3 regions of the Serratia sp. Sp408 genome follow, and region 3 is predicted to be linked to each of the others. Evidence: predicted binding sites of a transcription regulator. Region 3 holds the regulator's gene; each other region holds the start of a gene.
What was found. The regulator PurR, encoded in region 3, represses purine synthesis genes. The targets are predictions, from matches to a motif close to CANGCAAACGTTTGCNTG.
Positions count from the first base shown of each region.

Region 1 (5,947 bases), 640 kb from region 3:
ACCAGGTATTTTACTTCAACTGCCATCTGTGTATTCCTCAAAGGTTGAAACACTGTACTTATATACAGTATAAGGCGTTATAGTGCGGGGGTTCAAGCGCCCCCGCCTGTTATTATTTCAGCAGCCGCGCCTTGCAGCTTTTGCCTTTGATCTTGCCCTGCTGCAATTGTTGCAACGCCTTGCGCGCGCTGGCCTTGCGGATAGCCACGTAGGCGTGCACCGGGAACATATCGATTTTACCGACCTCGGCCGCGGTCAGACCCGCCTCTCCGGTCAACGCCCCGAGAATATCGCCGGGGCGAATCTTCGCCTTGCGGCCGCCGTCAATGCACAGCGTGGCCATTTCCGCTTCCAGCGGTGCCGTTGACGCACCGCTCAATTCACTGACTGACGCCCATTGCAACTTGCAGTCCAGATACTCTTCCAGCGCGTGGGCGCGTGTCATTTCCTGCGGCGCACACAGGCTAATGGCCAGCCCGCTCATGCCGGCACGGCCGGTACGGCCAATGCGGTGCACATGCACTTCCGGGTCGAACGACAGTTCGTAATTGACCACCAGTTCAAGATCCTTGATATCCAGACCGCGTGCGGCGACGTCGGTCGCTACCAGCACGCGACAGCTGCGGTTGGCAAAACGCACCAGCACCTGATCGCGATCGCGCTGCTCCAGATCGCCATGCAGTGCCAGCACGCTGATGCCGCGTGCCTCCAATGCTTCAAACACGCTCTGACAATCGCGTTTGGTATTGCAGAACACCACGCAAGACGTTGGCTGAAAATGGCGAATGGCGGCCACCAACAACGCCGGACGCTGATCGCGGGTGGTTTCGTAAAAGCGCTGAGCGATGGTGGTTGGCGCGTCGCCGTCGTCGACTTCCACGCTCAACGGCGCGCGTTGCACCCGGTCGCTGATGCGCTCGATGCCCGCGGGATAGGTCGCGGAAAACAGCAGCGTTTGGCGCTGCGGCGGCGTGTAGCTGATTACCTGGTCAATGTCGTCGGCAAAGCCCATGTCGAGCATGCGGTCGGCTTCGTCCAGCACCAGCACTTTCACCTCATCCAGCACCAGAGTCTTCTTACGCAGGTGTTCCTGGATACGGCCCGGCGTTCCCACCACGATATGCGGCGCATGCACCAGCGAATCCAGCTGAGCGCCCATCGGCTGACCGCCACACAGGGTAAGGATTTTGATGTTTTGCGTGAAACGCGCCAAGCGGCGCAGCTCTTTGCTGACCTGATCGGCCAGCTCACGCGTTGGACACAAAATCAGCGCCTGGGTCGCCACCTGGCTGACGTTGATTTTGTCCAGCAGGCCAATACCGAACGCCGCCGTCTTGCCGCTGCCGGTTTTTGCCTTGGCGCGCACGTCTTGCCCGTTGAGGATGGCAGGCAGCGCGGCAGCCTGTACCGGTGTCATTTCGGCATACCCCAGTTCATTGAGGTTGGCCAACTGTTCGGCTGGCAGCGGCAGGGAAGAAAAGGAAACTGTGCTCACGGCGATAACTCTTATATGGCAGATGGAAAGGCGGCGCGACCGGCTGGCCAGCACCGTAATAAGGTGTGATGATAACAGAGATAGCGAACTTTCTGGATTGCAGCCATAAAAAAACCCGCCGGAAGCGGGTTTTTTGGCAGCGACGTTGCGTTAGATGGCAACAACGTTGGCTGCGGCTGGGCCACGTTGGCTGTCCTGGATGGAGAATTCAACCTGCTGACCTTCTGCCAGAGTTTTGAAACCATCGCTGACGATAGCGGAAAAATGCACGAAAACATCTTTCGAGCCATCGGCTGGAGTGATAAAGCCGAAGCCTTTGCTTTCGTTGAACCATTTTACGTGACCGGTAATCTTAGTCATTTGACTTTCCTTTACTTGATAAACCTGCCTTGACGGCACTTACGGCGCGAAGGCCCTGCGTTCTGTAGGTCTTCTTTCGCCGCCAGTTATTAACGCATAATCGTCGTGACAGGGCAAATTTTTTCGTTCCTTATTAAAACAGCAGGTTACAGGACTAATTTTGCAAAATGGCCTGCGCGCTTCCGCCGGAAGGATGTCGGCGCAATCGTTTTCGTATATACTGCGCGCCTGTTTTTAGCCCCGTCAATTTTCACATCAGGGACCAGACTATGTTTACTATTGGAACCGCACTGTGCCCCTCCGCCACCCGTGTCATGCTGCTCGGCTCCGGCGAACTGGGTAAAGAGGTGGCAATCGAATGCCAGCGTCTTGGGTTGGAAGTGATTGCCGTCGATCGCTATGCCAATGCCCCGGCAATGCACGTCGCGCATCGCAGCCACGTGATTAACATGCTGGACGGCCAGGCGTTGAAGACGCTGATCGAGCAGGAACGTCCTGACTACATCGTACCGGAAATTGAAGCCATCGCCACCGACATGCTGGTGCAACTGGAGCAACAGGGCCACCGTGTCGTGCCCTGCGCCGAAGCGACTCGCCTGACCATGAACCGCGAAGGCATTCGCCGTCTGGCGGCAGAGAATCTTGCCCTGCCGACCTCCAGCTACCGCTTTGCCGATAGCCAGGACGCCTTTTATCAGGCGGTCGACGACATAGGCTACCCCTGTATTATCAAACCGGTGATGAGCTCATCCGGCAAAGGCCAGAGCCTGATCCGTGACGCCTCGCAGTTGGCGGCAGCCTGGGAATATGCGCAACAGGGCGGTCGCGCCGGCGGTGGACGGGTGATTGTCGAAGGACTGGTCAAGTTTGATGTTGAAATTACCTTGCTGACCATCAGCGCGGTGGACGGCGTACATTTTTGCGCGCCGATCGGTCACCGTCAGGAAGATGGCGATTACCGTGAATCCTGGCAGCCGCAATGCATATCGCCGCTAGCGTTGCAACGCGCCCAGGCGATAGCCGAGCGGGTGGTCACTGCGCTGGGTGGTTACGGGTTGTTTGGCGTTGAGCTATTCGTTTGCGGCGATGAGGTCATTTTCAGCGAAGTCTCCCCTCGCCCGCACGATACTGGCATGGTGACGCTGATTTCACAGGATCTGTCGGAGTTTGCCCTGCACGTTCGCGCTTTCCTGGGTCTGCCGATCGGCGCTATTCGCCAGTTCGGTCCGGCGGCATCGGCGGTTATCCTGCCGGAGCTGACCAGCAGCGACCTGCGCTTTGGCGGATTGGATCAGGCATTGCAGGGGCACAACCAGCTGCGGCTGTTCGCCAAGCCTGACATCAGCGGCAAACGCCGTCTGGGCGTGGCGCTGGCCTGTGCACCGACCACCGAGCAGGCGGTTGAAATCGCCACTCAGGCTGCCGCGGCGGTAATGGTGCAAGGGTGATGGACAGGTAAAATAGCCAAAGCCCGGGTTACCCGGGCTTTGGTTTGATGAACAGGCGGAACCTGTTCAACGCTTAATAATCGTCTTCGTCTTCGTCATCTTGCGGCTCGGCATCCGGTTGCATACCCGGCGCATCCTCGTCTTCCTCGTCAAACATGACGGCAACCCGGGCACCCTGATGCTGTTCGCGGATCTGCTGCGCAACCACGGCAATCGCTTCACCGCTGCTCATGCCCTGCTCCATCAATTGACGGATGCGATCCGCAGCTTCCTGCTGCTCCAGATGATTCAGTGACGGCATACCTGCAAGCATGTGTTTATCTCCAGCTGATTGGAGGGGGATTATACCCTGCCTACGTTACGCCGCAACCGCGTCACCCGGTTATTATTGTGCGGCCGGTTTGGTACTGTGCCCATCAAAGCGCCACTGTTTCAGCCGCGAGCGCCATAACAAGACGTGCCAGGCCTGTTTCAGGCCGCGCGCGTTGGCGGTCATCAATCGGTCGATGCCGCGACGGTAGAACTCGCGGGTAATCTGCTGTTGCGCCACCGACTCCGGCTCACGGCGAATACTGTGGCAAATACCCAGCGCTTCACGGGCGATCTGCCAATGAAACGCCGGTCGCAGCCTAATCTTGTCGGCATAGCGGCGGTTAAGCGCCACCAGCATCTCGACGATCTTCATATAATGACGCTGATATTCGACGTTGGCCGCGCCGGTGCGACGCCGATTGCTGATCGAGCGGTCATGCACCCGCTGCCGATACAACGGCGTACTGAGATATTGTACCCGTTGGGCATTAAACATCACTTCGGTGGTCCAGGGAATATCCTGATGGTGCAGACCGGGTTCAAAATAGAGCCGATGCTGCTTAATAAAATCAAGCCGATATATTGCCAGCCACACCACATGAATAAATTTTCGCGTTTTCAAGGCACGCTCAAACCATTGCACGCCGCTAATTACCCCGGTCGATGACAGACGCGCAGCAGGAATAATTTCTTTTAATTCATTCTGCTGGGTGAAATAACGTTCACCGTTGCACTGCATGACATCCAACTGATTATTTTCAGCCATTTCGATCAACGTGGAATACATTTCCGGCGCCAGCAGATCGTCGGCGTCGGGAAAGGCGACATATTTGCCGCTCGCCACCGCCAGACCGGCGTTGCGGGCGACCGAAACGCCGGCATTAATCTGGTCGATAATCGTAATATGCGAATAACGCTCAGCGTAACGGCGAGCTATCTCAGCTGACCCATCGGTCGAACCGTCATTAATAATAATCACTTCCAACCGGCGTTCATCTTGTGCCAGCAGCGATTGTAAAAACGGTTCCAATAATTCGCCCGCATTGTGCATTGGGACGATCACGCTCAACATTAAAGACATAATCTACGTTTTCCTTACCTGTCGCCAGGAAAAGAATGTTTAAAAAAATGGCGCATGTTGCTAACCAGCGAAACGCCGGAATAATGACGGCCGAAAGCCCACGACGATCGCGTTTAACAAGGTTGCGCAAAAGAAAACTAATTTTTGCATGTTTGTATGCAACGAACGTCGCAAAAAATGCTTAGCTCGCTTATTATTGACTTGCCACATGAAGCGAGTTCGCATGCGCCGCCGCACGGAATATGGCAGAATATCCCTCAGGAACAGCCGCCCCGTAAGCCAGGTTTATTGCAATCCATGACTCAATCCGTACCAAACCTCAAATCGTTGCCGTACCATCGCCACGCCGTGCTGGAGCAGTTTGCTCCGCTGGCGTCTCAACCCTGGGCCATGCTGCTGCATTCGGGGTTCGCCGAGCATTCGCACAATCGATTCGATATTTTGGTCGCCGATCCACGCGTCACGCTGACCACCCGCGGCGAACGTACGCAGATTATCGCAGCTTCCAGCGTCGTTGAGTCGCCGGACGATCCCTTTACCTTACTGCAACGGCAGCTGGCCGCGCTGACGTTTGCCCCCACGGCGCGAGCCGATCTGCCGTTTCAAGGCGGCGCGCTGGGCCTGTTTGGCTACGATCTGGGTCGTCGGGTGGAGACCCTGCCGCAGGTGGCGCAGGCCGATATCGCCCTGCCGGACATGGCGGTAGGAATTTATGACTGGGCGCTGATTGCCGACCACCATCTGCAAACCTTGACCTTGCTGAGCCATGATGATGTAGAGCAGCGCTGGCAGTGGCTAACGCAGCAATCATCGCCGGCAGCCAGACCGTTTACCCTGACCAGTCACTGGCAAGCCAACATGACCCGGGCGCAGTACGGTGAAAAGTTTCGCCAGATCCAGCATTACCTGCGCAGCGGGGATTGCTATCAAATCAATTTGGCTCAGCGCTTTTCGGCTTCGTATCAAGGTGATGAATGGCAAGCGTTCCTGCAACTGAGCGCCAGCAATCGCGCGCCATTTTCCGCCTTCCTGCGGCTGCCGGACAACGCGGTATTGAGCGTTTCACCCGAGCGTTTCCTCTGGTTGGAAAATCAACAGATTCAAACCCGGCCGATCAAAGGCACGCTGCCGCGACTGGCCGATGCCGAACAGGACGCCGCTCAGGCACAACGGCTGTCAACCTCGGCGAAAGATCGAGCCGAAAACCTGATGATCGTCGATTTGCTGCGTAACGATATCGGCCGCGTGGCT
Region 1 is NZ_JBXUFT010000001.1:1,835,340-1,841,286, forward strand. It holds gene AC2AXP_RS08730 (YebG family protein) at 1-26, opposite strand, end outside; gene dbpA (ATP-dependent RNA helicase DbpA) at 113-1,495, opposite strand; gene cspE (transcription antiterminator/RNA stability regulator CspE) at 1,646-1,855, opposite strand; gene purT (formate-dependent phosphoribosylglycinamide formyltransferase) at 2,125-3,303, shown strand; gene AC2AXP_RS08750 (YoaH family protein) at 3,377-3,616, opposite strand; gene AC2AXP_RS08755 (glycosyltransferase) at 3,689-4,696, opposite strand; gene pabB (aminodeoxychorismate synthase component 1) at 4,994-5,947, shown strand, end outside.
Region 1: a site for PurR is predicted at 2,054-2,071, ahead of purT (formate-dependent phosphoribosylglycinamide formyltransferase). Genes of this name have one in related genera too.

Region 2 (5,947 bases), 920 kb from region 3:
CTTTGGGTTGACGATTACTGAAGGTATCTATATTGATGACCAATGGTCGCAGACCTATGATTTCCAGGCGGGACTGATAAATGACGCGCAGGCCAACGCCTGGTTGAGCATCACCGACGCGCTGCATGCGCATGGCGGCAAGATGATTGCCCAGTTGCAGCATGCGGGGGCGCTGTCTCAGAGCGATCGTTACCGCCAGGGTACGGTGGCACCCTCCGCCGTTCAGCCGCAGGGAGAGCAGTTGACGTTCTATCGCGGTGAGGGGCAGTACCCGTTGCCGCGCCAACTGAGCGATGCAGAAATCCGCGCTATTATCGACAGCTTTGCCGGGGCCGCCGAACGCGCGGTCAGTCAGGCGGGCTTTGATGGCGTAGAGATCCACGCTGCGAACGGTTATCTGCTGGATCAGTTCCTGACCAAACACACCAATCTGCGCAGCGATAAATGGGGTGGGGATACCGCGCAACGCATGTCGCTGAACCTGGCGGTGATCGACGCCGTCCGCAGCCGGCTCGGCAATGATGCGCTGGTTGGCATCCGTATCTCACAGGGCAAGGTGAATGACTTTCAGCACAAGTGGGAAAACGCCGAGCAGGATGCGCGCACGGTATTTACCCTGTTGGCTGAGTCGGGGGTAGATTATATCCATCTCACCGAGCATCAGGCCTGGCAGCCGGCGTTTGCCGACGGCGGGCTGTCGCTGGTTGCGCTGGCGCGAAAATATGCGCCTGAGGTAACGATTATTGCCAACGGCGGTCTGCATGAGGTTGCCAAAGCAGAAGCGTTGCTGCAACAGGGCGCCGATCTGATCGCCCTGGGACGCGGTGCGCTGGCAAACCATGACTGGCCAAAACGCGTTGAAGGTGGTGAGCCGTTGCGCGAATTTGATCGTCGCATCCTTGGGCCGATAGCCGATATCAAAGACAGCGAATTACCGTCATAGTCACCGTTTTTGGCGGTACGGCAATAAAAAAGGGCGCGATTCATTGGAACCACGCCCTTTTTGCTGCCGGTCAGCGAAGACCAGGAATTAGGCCAGCCTTTGCCGCGCCCAGTCGAGGCCGCTGCGGTATTCCGCCGGCAGCAGGGGAGTCAGATCTTCAAGTGCCTGCGCCAGTGCGTCGGCGTCGGGATCGTTGAGATTGAGGTGACCCACTTTGCGACCTTCGCGCACCTCTTTGTCATACCAGTGCAAATGCACCAGCGGCAGGCCGAGCCAGGCGGTATTCACTGCGGTGCCAATCAGATTGACCATCACCGACGGCGTATTGACCACCGGTTTGGGCAGCGGCAGGCCGAGAATAGCCCGCAGATGCAGCTCGAACTGGCTGATTGACGCGCCGTTCTGCGTCCAGTGCCCGCTGTTGTGTACCCGCGGCGCCAGTTCGTTAATCAGCAGTTTGTCGCCGACGATAAAGCACTCCATCGCCATTACGCCGACGTAGTCGAGCGCATCAAGGATGGCCGACAGCATCTGTTCCGCCTGCTGCTGTAACGCCGGGTTTGGCGTAGGCAGCGCCACGCTGGTGCGCAGAATGCCGTCTTCATGCAGGTTGTGGGTCAGCGGATAGAATACGCATTGACCATCATGACCGCGTGCACCGACCAGCGACACTTCACCCGAAAAGTTGATGCCCTGCTCGACGATGCATTCGCCGTATGCATCGGCCGGCAATTCGTGCTGCTGACCATCGCGCAAACGCCATTGGCCGCGACCGTCATAGCCGCCGACGCGGCGTTTGACAATTGCCAGCTCACCCAACGAGGCGAACACCTGCGGCCATTCGGCGGCATCCGCCAGCAGTTGCCACGGCGCGGTAGCCAGATTGAGCCGATCGAGCAGCTGTTTTTGCGTCAGGCGATCGGCCAGACGCGGGAAGATATCGCGGTTGACGAAGCTGTTATGCGTCGCCAGTTCGCGCGTCAGCGCCGTTTCTGGCCAGCGCTCGATTTCGGCGGTGATCACGCTGTTTTGGTACGGCACCGCTTCGGGTTCGGCATCCAGCCCGACAGGGTAAACGGCGATGCCCAGCGGTTCGCCGGCCTGGCGCAGCATGCGCCCGAGCTGTCCGTTGCCGAGTACGCAAACCGGTTTCATGCATCCTCCCGCGGGTCCGGATGGTTCAGCACCTCATCGGTTTGCGCCTGGCGCCAGTCGGCCAGACGCTGTGCCAGTGCGGCATCGTGCAGTGCCACAATCTGTGCCGCCAGTAGCGCGGCGTTCGCTGCGCCGGCCTTGCCGATCGCCAGCGTGCCGACTGGAATGCCGCGTGGCATCTGGACGATGGAATACAGGCTGTCAACGCCGCTCAAAGCCGCGCTCTGCACCGGCACACCCAGCACCGGTACCAGCGTTTTCGCCGCCAGCATGCCTGGCAGATGCGCTGCGCCGCCGGCACCGGCGATAATCACCTCAAAGCCGTTGGCGCTTGCCTGTTCGGCAAAGCTGAACAGTTTATCCGGCGTGCGGTGAGCGGAGACGACCTCGACATGGAACGGGACATCAAGTGAAGTCAGAACCTCGGCCGCGAATTGCATGGTGGCCCAGTCACTTTTTGATCCCATTACAATTGCGATTTTAGCCTTGGTATTGGCGGCTGAAGCAGCGTTGGCTCCCATGGATGTAAGGCTCCTGTAGATTGTTCACGCATCGGCCGGTTGCCAGCGGAGGCAGGCCGTTTGAGGGCGTAGAGCATATCATGGGTACACGGCGAGGAAAACGGTTGCGTGGCCGCTTTTCGCCGTCAAAAGCGCTAAAATTTTTAGTACAGCGTCAGCGTGGCAATCAGAACGGGAATGGGATCAGCTCAACGGCGTCGGCGGTGACCTTGACCATCGAACCTTGATGATGCCAGGCGCCAAGCACCACTCGCTGCGCTTTGCCGTTGGCGAGTTGCAACGAATGTACCGCAGGGCGGTGGGTATGGCCATGGATCATCCAGTGTACCTGATGTTGCACCATCGCCTGCTCAACCGCCTGTGGATTGACGTCCATGATGTCCAGCGATTTATGCTGATTGCTTTGCTGGCTGCGCGCGCGCATATTGGCGGCGATCTTCAGGCGCCAGCGTAAAGGCATCGCCAGGAACAGTTTCTGGATCAGCGGGTTATGTACCCGACGGCGAAACTTTTGATAGGGCAGATCGTCGGTGCACAGGGTATCGCCGTGCAGGATCAGTATCCGTCGACCGTACAGCTCCACCACCTGCTGTTCCGGCAGTAGCGTCATGCCGCTGGCGTTGGCAAAGCGTTTGCCGAGCAGAAAATCACGGTTGCCGTGGATGAAATAGCACGGGACGCCAGCCTGTTGCAGCGCTTTCAAGGCGGCGGCGATTTCAGCGTGCAGTGGTTCGGGATCGTCGTCGCCAATCCAGGCTTCAAACAGATCGCCAAGAATGTAGAGCGCTTCTGCCTGAATGGCTTCTCGCTGTAAAAAACGCAGAAAACCGGCAGTAATTGCCGGTTCCTGTGCGCATAGATGCAAGTCTGCGATAAACAGCGTGCTCATGCCGCCGCGATTACTCGCTGACGGTAACGCTGGTGATCACCACGTCTTCTACCGGCACGTCCTGGTGCATGCCGCTGCGGCCGGTTTTCACACCTTTGATTTTATTGACCACGTCCATGCCTTCAACCACTTCGGCAAATACGCAGTAACCCCAACCCTGTGCGTTCTCGCCGCGGAAGTTCAGGAAATCATTGTCTGCCACGTTGATGAAGAACTGCGCGGTAGCGGAGTGCGGATCGTTGGTGCGCGCCATCGCCAGGGTGCCAACGGTATTTTTCAGGCCGTTGTTGGCTTCGTTGTTGATTGGCGACTGGGTGCTTTTCTGGTTCATGCCAGGTTCAAAACCACCACCTTGAATCATAAAGCCATTGATAACACGGTGGAAAATGGTGTTGTCGTAGAAACCAGCGCGGCAGTAGTTCAGGAAGTTTTCAACGGTGACCGGTGCTTTGTCAGCGAAGGTGTTGATGACGATGTCGCCGTGATTGGTGTGGAAAGTAACCATAGTTTTAATCCTAACAAGATGAAGTGAGATGCCACAAAACAGGTGTGAACAATCAGAACGACCTTATAACATATCTCCTTTGGCGAGTCAGTAGCGGCAACCGGACACGCCGTCGCCACAAACGGGGATGTTATGTTATAACTCATCAACCAGATCGCAGGTTTCTGTCGCCCGCCAGCGCAAACCTTGGCCTTGACCTTGCATTAGATCGGCCTTCGCGGTTCAATACGCTGATCCCTGTTATTAATACTGTTACTACGCACACCACGGAATGTCCCGATGCTAAAGATTTTTAATACCCTGAGTCGTCAAAAAGAGGAATTCAAACCTATTCATGCCGGAAAAGTCGGTATGTATGTGTGCGGGGTAACCATTTATGACCTGTGCCACATTGGCCACGGGCGTACCTTTGTTGCTTTCGACGTAGTAGCGCGTTATCTGCGTTACCTCGGTTACGATCTGAATTACGTGCGCAACGTGACCGACGTTGACGACAAAATCATCCGCCGTGCGGCGGAAAACGGTGAAACCTGCGATCAACTGACCGGTCGCATGCTGGCAGAAATGCACGCCGATTTTGATGCGCTGCTGATCGAACGTCCGGATCTGGAACCGCGAGCCACACAGCATATCGCCGAGATCATCGAGCTCACCGAGCGTTTGATCGCTCGCGGTCACGCCTATGTCGCCAGCAACGGTGACGTGATGTTCGCCATCGACAGCGATGCGGATTACGGTCTGTTGTCGCGCCAGGATTTGGACCAGTTGCAGGCCGGTGCGCGCGTTGAGGTTGACGACGTCAAGCGTAACCCGATGGATTTCGTGTTGTGGAAAATGTCCAAGCCGGGCGAGCCGAGCTGGCAGTCGCCGTGGGGCGCTGGCCGTCCTGGCTGGCACATCGAATGTTCGGCGATGAACTGCAAGCAGCTCGGTACCCATTTCGATATCCATGGTGGTGGTTCGGATCTGATGTTCCCGCACCACGAAAACGAAATCGCCCAGTCCAGCTGCGCCCATGACGGTCCATACGTCAATTACTGGATGCACTCCGGCATGGTGATGATCGACAAAGAGAAGATGTCCAAGTCGTTGAACAACTTCTTCACCATTCGCGACGTATTGGGCTATTACGACGCAGAAACCGTGCGTTACTTCCTGATGTCCGGCCACTATCGCAGCCAACTGAACTACAGCGAAGAGAACCTCAAGCAGGCGCGTGCATCGCTGGAGCGCTTGTACACCGCGCTGCGCGGTACCGATCCGTTGGCGACTCCTGACGGTGGCGCCGAGTTCGAGGCCCGTTTTCGTGAAGCGATGGATGATGACTTCAACACGCCGGAAGCCTATTCCGCCCTGTTTGATCTGGCGCGTGAAGTGAACCGTTTGAAGAACGAAGACATGGCGGCCGCTAACGCAATGGCGGCGGAATTGCGTAAACTGGCCAAGGTGCTCGGCCTGCTGCAACAAGAACCGGAAGCGTTTCTGCAAAGCGGTGCACAGGCCGACGACGGAGAAGTGGCGGAAATCGAGGCGTTGATCAAACAGCGTAACGATGCGCGCAAATCCAAAGACTGGGCGCTGGCGGATGCCGCGCGCGATCGCCTGAACGAAATGGGTATCGTGCTGGAAGATGGCCCGCAGGGCACCACCTGGCGGCGTAAGTAAGTTTGTCTCGGTAATAAAAAAGGCGCCTGAGGCGCCTTTTTTACTTGACCGTGTTCAGGGTTTTACCGTCACTTTACTGCCGGCGAATTCGACCACCTGGTCGGCAACGATCTTGCAGCGTTTACGCGTTTCCACCTTGCCATCAACCTTCACCAACCCTTCGGCGATGACTTCTTTGGCGGCACCGCCGCTTTCGCACCAGCCCTGAAACTTCAGCAGATCGCACAGTTCGACGTGAGGGTGACTTTCCAGATTAAAAATTTCCATAC
Region 2 is NZ_JBXUFT010000001.1:273,167-279,113, forward strand. It holds gene AC2AXP_RS01330 (NADH:flavin oxidoreductase) at 1-943, shown strand, start outside; gene purK (5-(carboxyamino)imidazole ribonucleotide synthase) at 1,031-2,098, opposite strand; gene purE (5-(carboxyamino)imidazole ribonucleotide mutase) at 2,095-2,619, opposite strand; gene AC2AXP_RS01345 (UDP-2,3-diacylglucosamine diphosphatase) at 2,786-3,508, opposite strand; gene ppiB (peptidylprolyl isomerase B) at 3,519-4,013, opposite strand; gene cysS (cysteine--tRNA ligase) at 4,293-5,678, shown strand; gene ybcJ (ribosome-associated protein YbcJ) at 5,733-5,945, opposite strand.
Region 2: a site for PurR is predicted at 2,713-2,730, ahead of purE (5-(carboxyamino)imidazole ribonucleotide mutase). Genes of this name have one in related genera too.

Region 3 (5,947 bases):
CGCTTACTCAACTGTAAATCGCACTCGGCAAAAATATTCTTTAAGTGACTATTGCCAAAGGCAATTATGACGCGGAGTTAGCATGTTCACGCGGCGTTGACTGCGGTTGCTCGACCGTTTTGCCACGCTGTATCAGATAGCCTATCGCAGCCAAGACCACGGTAGACACCATCACCGTTACCGTCGCCAATAGCGGTTGTGCGATAAATGCCGACACCAGCATACTGGCAACAAAGCATAAACCCAGTTGCAAGGTGTTTTGCAGTGCTGCCGCTTTACCGGTGCTTTCCGGGAACGGCGTCAACGCATTGGCCACCACGATCGGGTAGACAGCGCCGTTGACCAATGCCATCAGGCAGAACGGAATCAGCAGGGTGGTCAAGGTCGGCGTGGTCAGGGTGGCGACCAGATACAACGCCACCATACTGATGCCATACGCTATCAGCAGCCATGGCAGCAAGGTGTTGCCGTTAATGCGGTTTAGCGCGGTGCGGCAACCGAAGCCGCCGAGCAGGAAGGCCAGGGTCTGCGGCACGTAGCTCAGACCGATGTCATTAGGGCTGTAGCCCATGTTGCCAAGAATAAATGGCGAGCCGGTCAGCCAGGCAAAGAAGCCGGCTGAACAGGCGGCGAACACCATGACGTTACCGCCAAACACCGGCGACTTCAGCAGTTGCAGGAAGCCGATACCGTTGTTGTTGGCGGCGGCCGGCGCAAGGCGCGAACTGTCTTTGAGCAGCAGCGTTGGCAACAGCAGCAGGGCGCTGATCGCCAGCAGCACGGCAAAAATGGCGCGCCAGCCCATGTGATTCAGCAGCCAGGCTCCGAGCAACGGCGCCAGCGCTGGCGACAGCGCCACCAGCGGCATGATGGTAGCGAACACGCGATGGGCGGCGCCCTCGCGATAGCGATCGATAACGATCGCCTGCCAGGTGACCGCAGCGGAACAGACGCCGATCGCCTGAATAAAGCGCAATGACCACAGTTGCATCGCGTTATCGGCCCACAGCATGCCCAGACAGCCGATGCCAAATAGCGCCAGTCCCATCAGCAATACCGGCTTGCGGCCGAGACGATCGGAGAGTGGCCCCCAGAGTAATTGAGCAAAGGCAAAACCGGCCAGGAAGATACTGAGGCTGGCGCTGATGGCGCCGGCAGAAATCTGCAATTCTTGCTGCATGGCGCCAAAGGCGGGCAGGTACATATCGGTGGCCAGGTAGCCGAGCATGCTCAGCCCGGCGAGGTAAAACATAAATCCAAAGTTTCGCATGGTATTTCTCGTTGATGCTGTTGTGCAGGTTTTTTTTAGCGTCGCAAGTGTATCTGGCTGGATCTCTGCTTGTGAAACGGTAATATTTGCAAGCTGCTGTTAAAAAAATTGAAGGCAAAGCGATGTGGTCTGAATATTCCCTTGATGTGGTCGACGCCGTGGCGCGTACCGGCAGTTTCAGCGCGGCAGCGCAGGAACTGCATCGCGTGCCGTCAGCGGTGAGTTATACCGTACGTCAGTTGGAGCAGTGGCTGGCGGTGCCGCTGTTTGAACGGCGCCATCGCGACGTGGAGCTGACGCCTGCCGGCGCATTGTTTGTTCAGGAATCGCGCGCTGTCATCAAAAAAATGCTCGACACCCGTCGTCAGTGTCAGCAGGTGGCCAACGGCTGGCGCGGCCAGTTGAAGATCGCCGTCGATATCATCGTCAAACCACAGCGTAGCCGGCAACTGGTGCTGGATTTCTACCGTCATTTCCCGGACGTCGAGTTGCGGGTACAGCCGGAAGTGTTCAACGGCGTGTGGGATGCGCTGGTGGACGGGCGTGCCGATATGGCAATTGGCGCAACGCGCGCGGTGCCGACCGGTGGCGGCTTTGCCTTTCGCGACATGGGTTTTATGAACTGGCTGTGCGTGGTCAGCGCCAGCCATCCGCTGGCGGTTTTGCCCGGCCCGCTGGATGACGATCGGCTGCGGCCATTTCCCTCCCTGGTGCTGGAGGACACCTCACGCACCTTGCCCAAGCGCGTCACCTGGTCTTTGGATAACCAACGGCGGTTGCTGGTACCGGACTGGGTATCGGCGGTGGACTGTTTGCGTGATGGCTTGTGCGTCGGCATGGTGCCGGCACATCGCGTATTGCCGTTGATTGAGCAGGGGGAACTGGTGGCGTTGCAACTGCCTGAACCGTTCCCGCCCAGCGCCTGTTGCCTGACCTGGCAGCAGAACGCGCAGTCGCCGGCGATGGCGTGGTTGCTGGATTATCTCGGCGACAGTGAAACGCTGAATCAGGAATGGTTGAGCGAGGTGATATTGCCGGAGTAGCGCAATCGCGCCCCCCGGCCGGTGCTTTAGCGGCGGTAATCGACGAACGGGCCGTCGGCGACCGAGCGGCGTTCGATCAATTTGGGGTGTACTTCAATGACCTGCGATTCTTCGCGTTTGCTGATGATGCGATCCAGCAGCATGGTAAATGCCATTTCACCAAGACGCTCTTTTGGCTGATGGATAGTGGTCAGCGCCGGGGTGAAGTAACGCGCGTTGCGTACATTGTCATAACCGATCACTGAAATATCCTGCGGCACGCGCAACCCGAGCTCGTCGGCAGCGCAGATTGCGCCCATGGCCATAATGTCGCCGCCGCAGAACACGGCGGTCGGGCGCTGTTTTTGCGACAGGATCTGGTGCATGGCCTTATAACCGGACTCCGGCTCGAAGTCGCCCTGGACAATCCACTGGTCACGGATGTCGATATTGGCTTCCTGCAATGCCTTGAGGAAACCCTGATGACGGCCGCCGCCGGTGTTGCGCGACAGTTGCCCGGGAATGGCGCCGATGTCGCGGTGGCCACGTTCAATCAGATAACGGCCTGCCAGATAGCCACCTTCGAAGGCATTGTCGATGATGGTGTCGGTGAAGTCACCGCGCGCGGCGCCCCAGTCCATCACCACCATCGGGATGTTGCGATAATCTTCCAGCATGCCGAGCAGTTGGTCAGGATATTCGGAGCACATCACCAGCAGGCCGTCGACGCGTTTTTGCGCCAGCATCGCCAGATAGGCGCGCTGTTTGTCCAGATTGTTATGCGAGTTGCACAGAATCAGCGTGTAGCCCTTGCTGTAACAGCTGTTTTCCACCGCTTCAATCACTTCAGCGAAATAGGGCGCTTCGCTGGAGGTTGCCAGCAGGCCAATGGATTTGGTGTGATTGACCTTCAAACTGCGAGCAACGGCGCTTGGGGAATAATGCAGCTCTTTAATGGCAGCCCAAACGGCCGCCTTGGTCTCTTCGGCGACGAAACGGGTCTTATTGATGACGTGCGAAACGGTGGTGGTGGAAACGCCCGCGCGTTTGGCCACATCTTTAATCGTTGCCATGTAAAGAATGACTCCTAAACCCACATGTATTTAGCATGTAAGCATGTTGTTAATCGTTTGCCTACGCAGATCCTTCTCCAGAGTCACGAAAACTTGGTTTTTAGTGTGGAAGTCGTCAGCCACTTGACCTGGAGGGACTCAATTGCCGGTGCGCAGCAGTGAACTGCGAATTTTGTCGCATATTGAGCAAAAGTGGAAGTGCTAATCAACATTATAAGCGTGGAATGATAACAAGATTTTATTGGGGAACTGTGGGAAAATGATTTGACGCACCAATACTGTGGATTTTATGCTTGGCGCAGATTATCTGATAAGGAGTTTTTGATGGATACCGATTTAAAAATGTCTTTGTTCACCACCCTGGGTGCATTGGCGATGATTATTGCCTTCAGCTTCACTGCCGCATTGAACTGAATCCTGACTTAATCAATAAAGGCGCAGCTCAATATGAACTGCGCCTTTTTATTTATTGCCGCGTATTGGCCAATTACGCCAGGTTTTCCGCTACGAACGCCCAGTTCACCAGCGCCCAGAAGTTTTCCAGATAGTTCGGCCGCGCATTGCGGTAGTCGATATAATAAGCGTGCTCCCACACGTCTACCGTCAGCAGCGGCTTGTCCTCGCCGGTCAGCGGGGTGGCTGCATTCGAGGTATTAACGATAGCCAGCGAACCGTCGCTTTTCTTTACCAGCCAGGTCCAGCCGGCGCCAAAATTGCCTACCGCTGATTGTGTGAACGCCTGCTTGAACTTATCGAAGCTACCGAAGGCCCGATTGATTGCTTCTGCCAGTTTACCGTTTGGCTCACCGCCGCCCTGTGGCGACAGGCAATGCCAGTAAAAGGTGTGGTTCCACACCTGCGCGGCGTTGTTGAAGATGCCGCCGCTGGCGGTTTTAACGATCTCTTCCAATGATTTGTCTTGAAACTCGCTGCCGTCGATCAGCGCATTCAGGTTAACCACATAAGCGTTGTGATGTTTACCATAGTGGTATTCCAGCGTTTCTGCCGAGATATGCGGTTCAAGCGCATCTTTGGCATACGGTAGAGCAGGTAGTGTAAACGACATTGCTTTCTCCTTCTTTTATATGGCGCCAATCTGGCGTTCCCATCCGGGGACTTTGGCGAACGAATCGCCAGTAACCACTCTTTTTTAGAGGTTATTAATGGTAGCAATTTCCCGACAGGAAAAGGAGTTAAAGCGTGCTAAATCGGGGCAAAAGAGTTATGGCAAGAGAGAAGGGAACGGCACGATGGCGGCCGGGCGAGGCCGCCATCGTCTTGTTGCGTCAGCGAATGGTTTTTGGCGTCATCACGCGGCGGGCACCGACGTAATGATTTTGCCAGTAATCATTATCAAGCTGGCTGATGCGGATTTCCTCCCCGGTGCGCGGCGACTGGATAAATTTGCCGTTGCCCAGATAAACCCCCACATGGTCAGCCGCGCCGCGGTTATTTATGCGAAAGAACACCAGGTCTCCGCTTTCGAGTTCGTTCTTCTTGATCGGCGCCGCATCCCGCAGGTGGAACATTTCATTGGCGGTGCGCGGCATCTTGATTTTCATCACGTCCTTATAGGCGTAATAAATCAGTCCACTACAATCAAAGCCGGTGCGTGGTGAAGTACCGCCCCAGCGGTAGGGTTTGCCCATCTGGTTCATCAGTTTGGCCATCGCGGTCTGTTTGGCGTGCTGATAACGTTTTTTATGCGCAGCGCTGAGTTTTAGCGGTTTTTCATCATGCAGCAGATTTTCGTTACGCAGCCGCTTGGTGGTGGCCAAACCCGCAGTGCGGTGGCGACCATAACCTTTTTTATAGCCTTTCTTCGGCGGCGTAACGCGAATTTTGGCAACCTGCGTGGTTTTACGCGACGATTTAATTCGACTGGTCTTCTTTGCCGTTTTTATGGTCGATGTTTTGCGGGTTTTTAACGCGGTCGTCTTTTGCGGTGTAGTGACTTTGGCTTTCTTGGCCGCCTTGAGCGCTTTCTTTTTCTTGCGATCGTCCGGGCGTGCCTCATTAACATGGGTTTTACGCTGCTCAGCGGCAACGCGAGCCTGTGGCGCGGCATGCGCCAGATTGAGAAACAGCTGTGTAAACAACAGCACAAAGAGCGTAATAATTAAACGCATGTTGACGTTACCAACCTTGGCCCCGAAACAAACTACGAAAGAATGACAGTATTCCCCAAATACGCCATATAAAACAGCGGAGAACCTATAAATAATAATCCATATTGTGAGAAAACGTTAATGGCATTTTTAATCAACGCAAAAAACGCTGCCGAATGGATGAAAAATGGTCTGCGACGCGACTGGCTGGGGATTAAAGCTGCAGCACTTGGCAAAATATATTAGTGAAATGGTCAGATTAAAAATGTTATTCTGAGTGTATGTTTGATCGAAATGGCGTTGCCGACGCTGCGCGGTCGGTGCTGGCAGAATGTCCTTGCAAAAGATGGCGTTTTTTTGCCAGCCGCCCAGCCGCTACAATAGCGGATGTGATGCATGTTGTAGCCCTGAGATGGCTTGAGGAAGCAATAAAATGACGACGATTGAAAAAGTTCAGCAACAAATCGCTGAGAA
Region 3 is NZ_JBXUFT010000001.1:1,193,980-1,199,926, forward strand. It holds gene punC (purine nucleoside transporter PunC) at 65-1,270, opposite strand; gene punR (DNA-binding transcriptional activator PunR) at 1,393-2,313, shown strand; gene purR (HTH-type transcriptional repressor PurR) at 2,340-3,365, opposite strand; gene cydH (cytochrome bd-I oxidase subunit CydH) at 3,690-3,779, shown strand; gene sodB (superoxide dismutase [Fe]) at 3,853-4,431, opposite strand; gene AC2AXP_RS05695 (C40 family peptidase) at 4,652-5,494, opposite strand; gene AC2AXP_RS05700 (Grx4 family monothiol glutaredoxin) at 5,907-5,947, shown strand, end outside.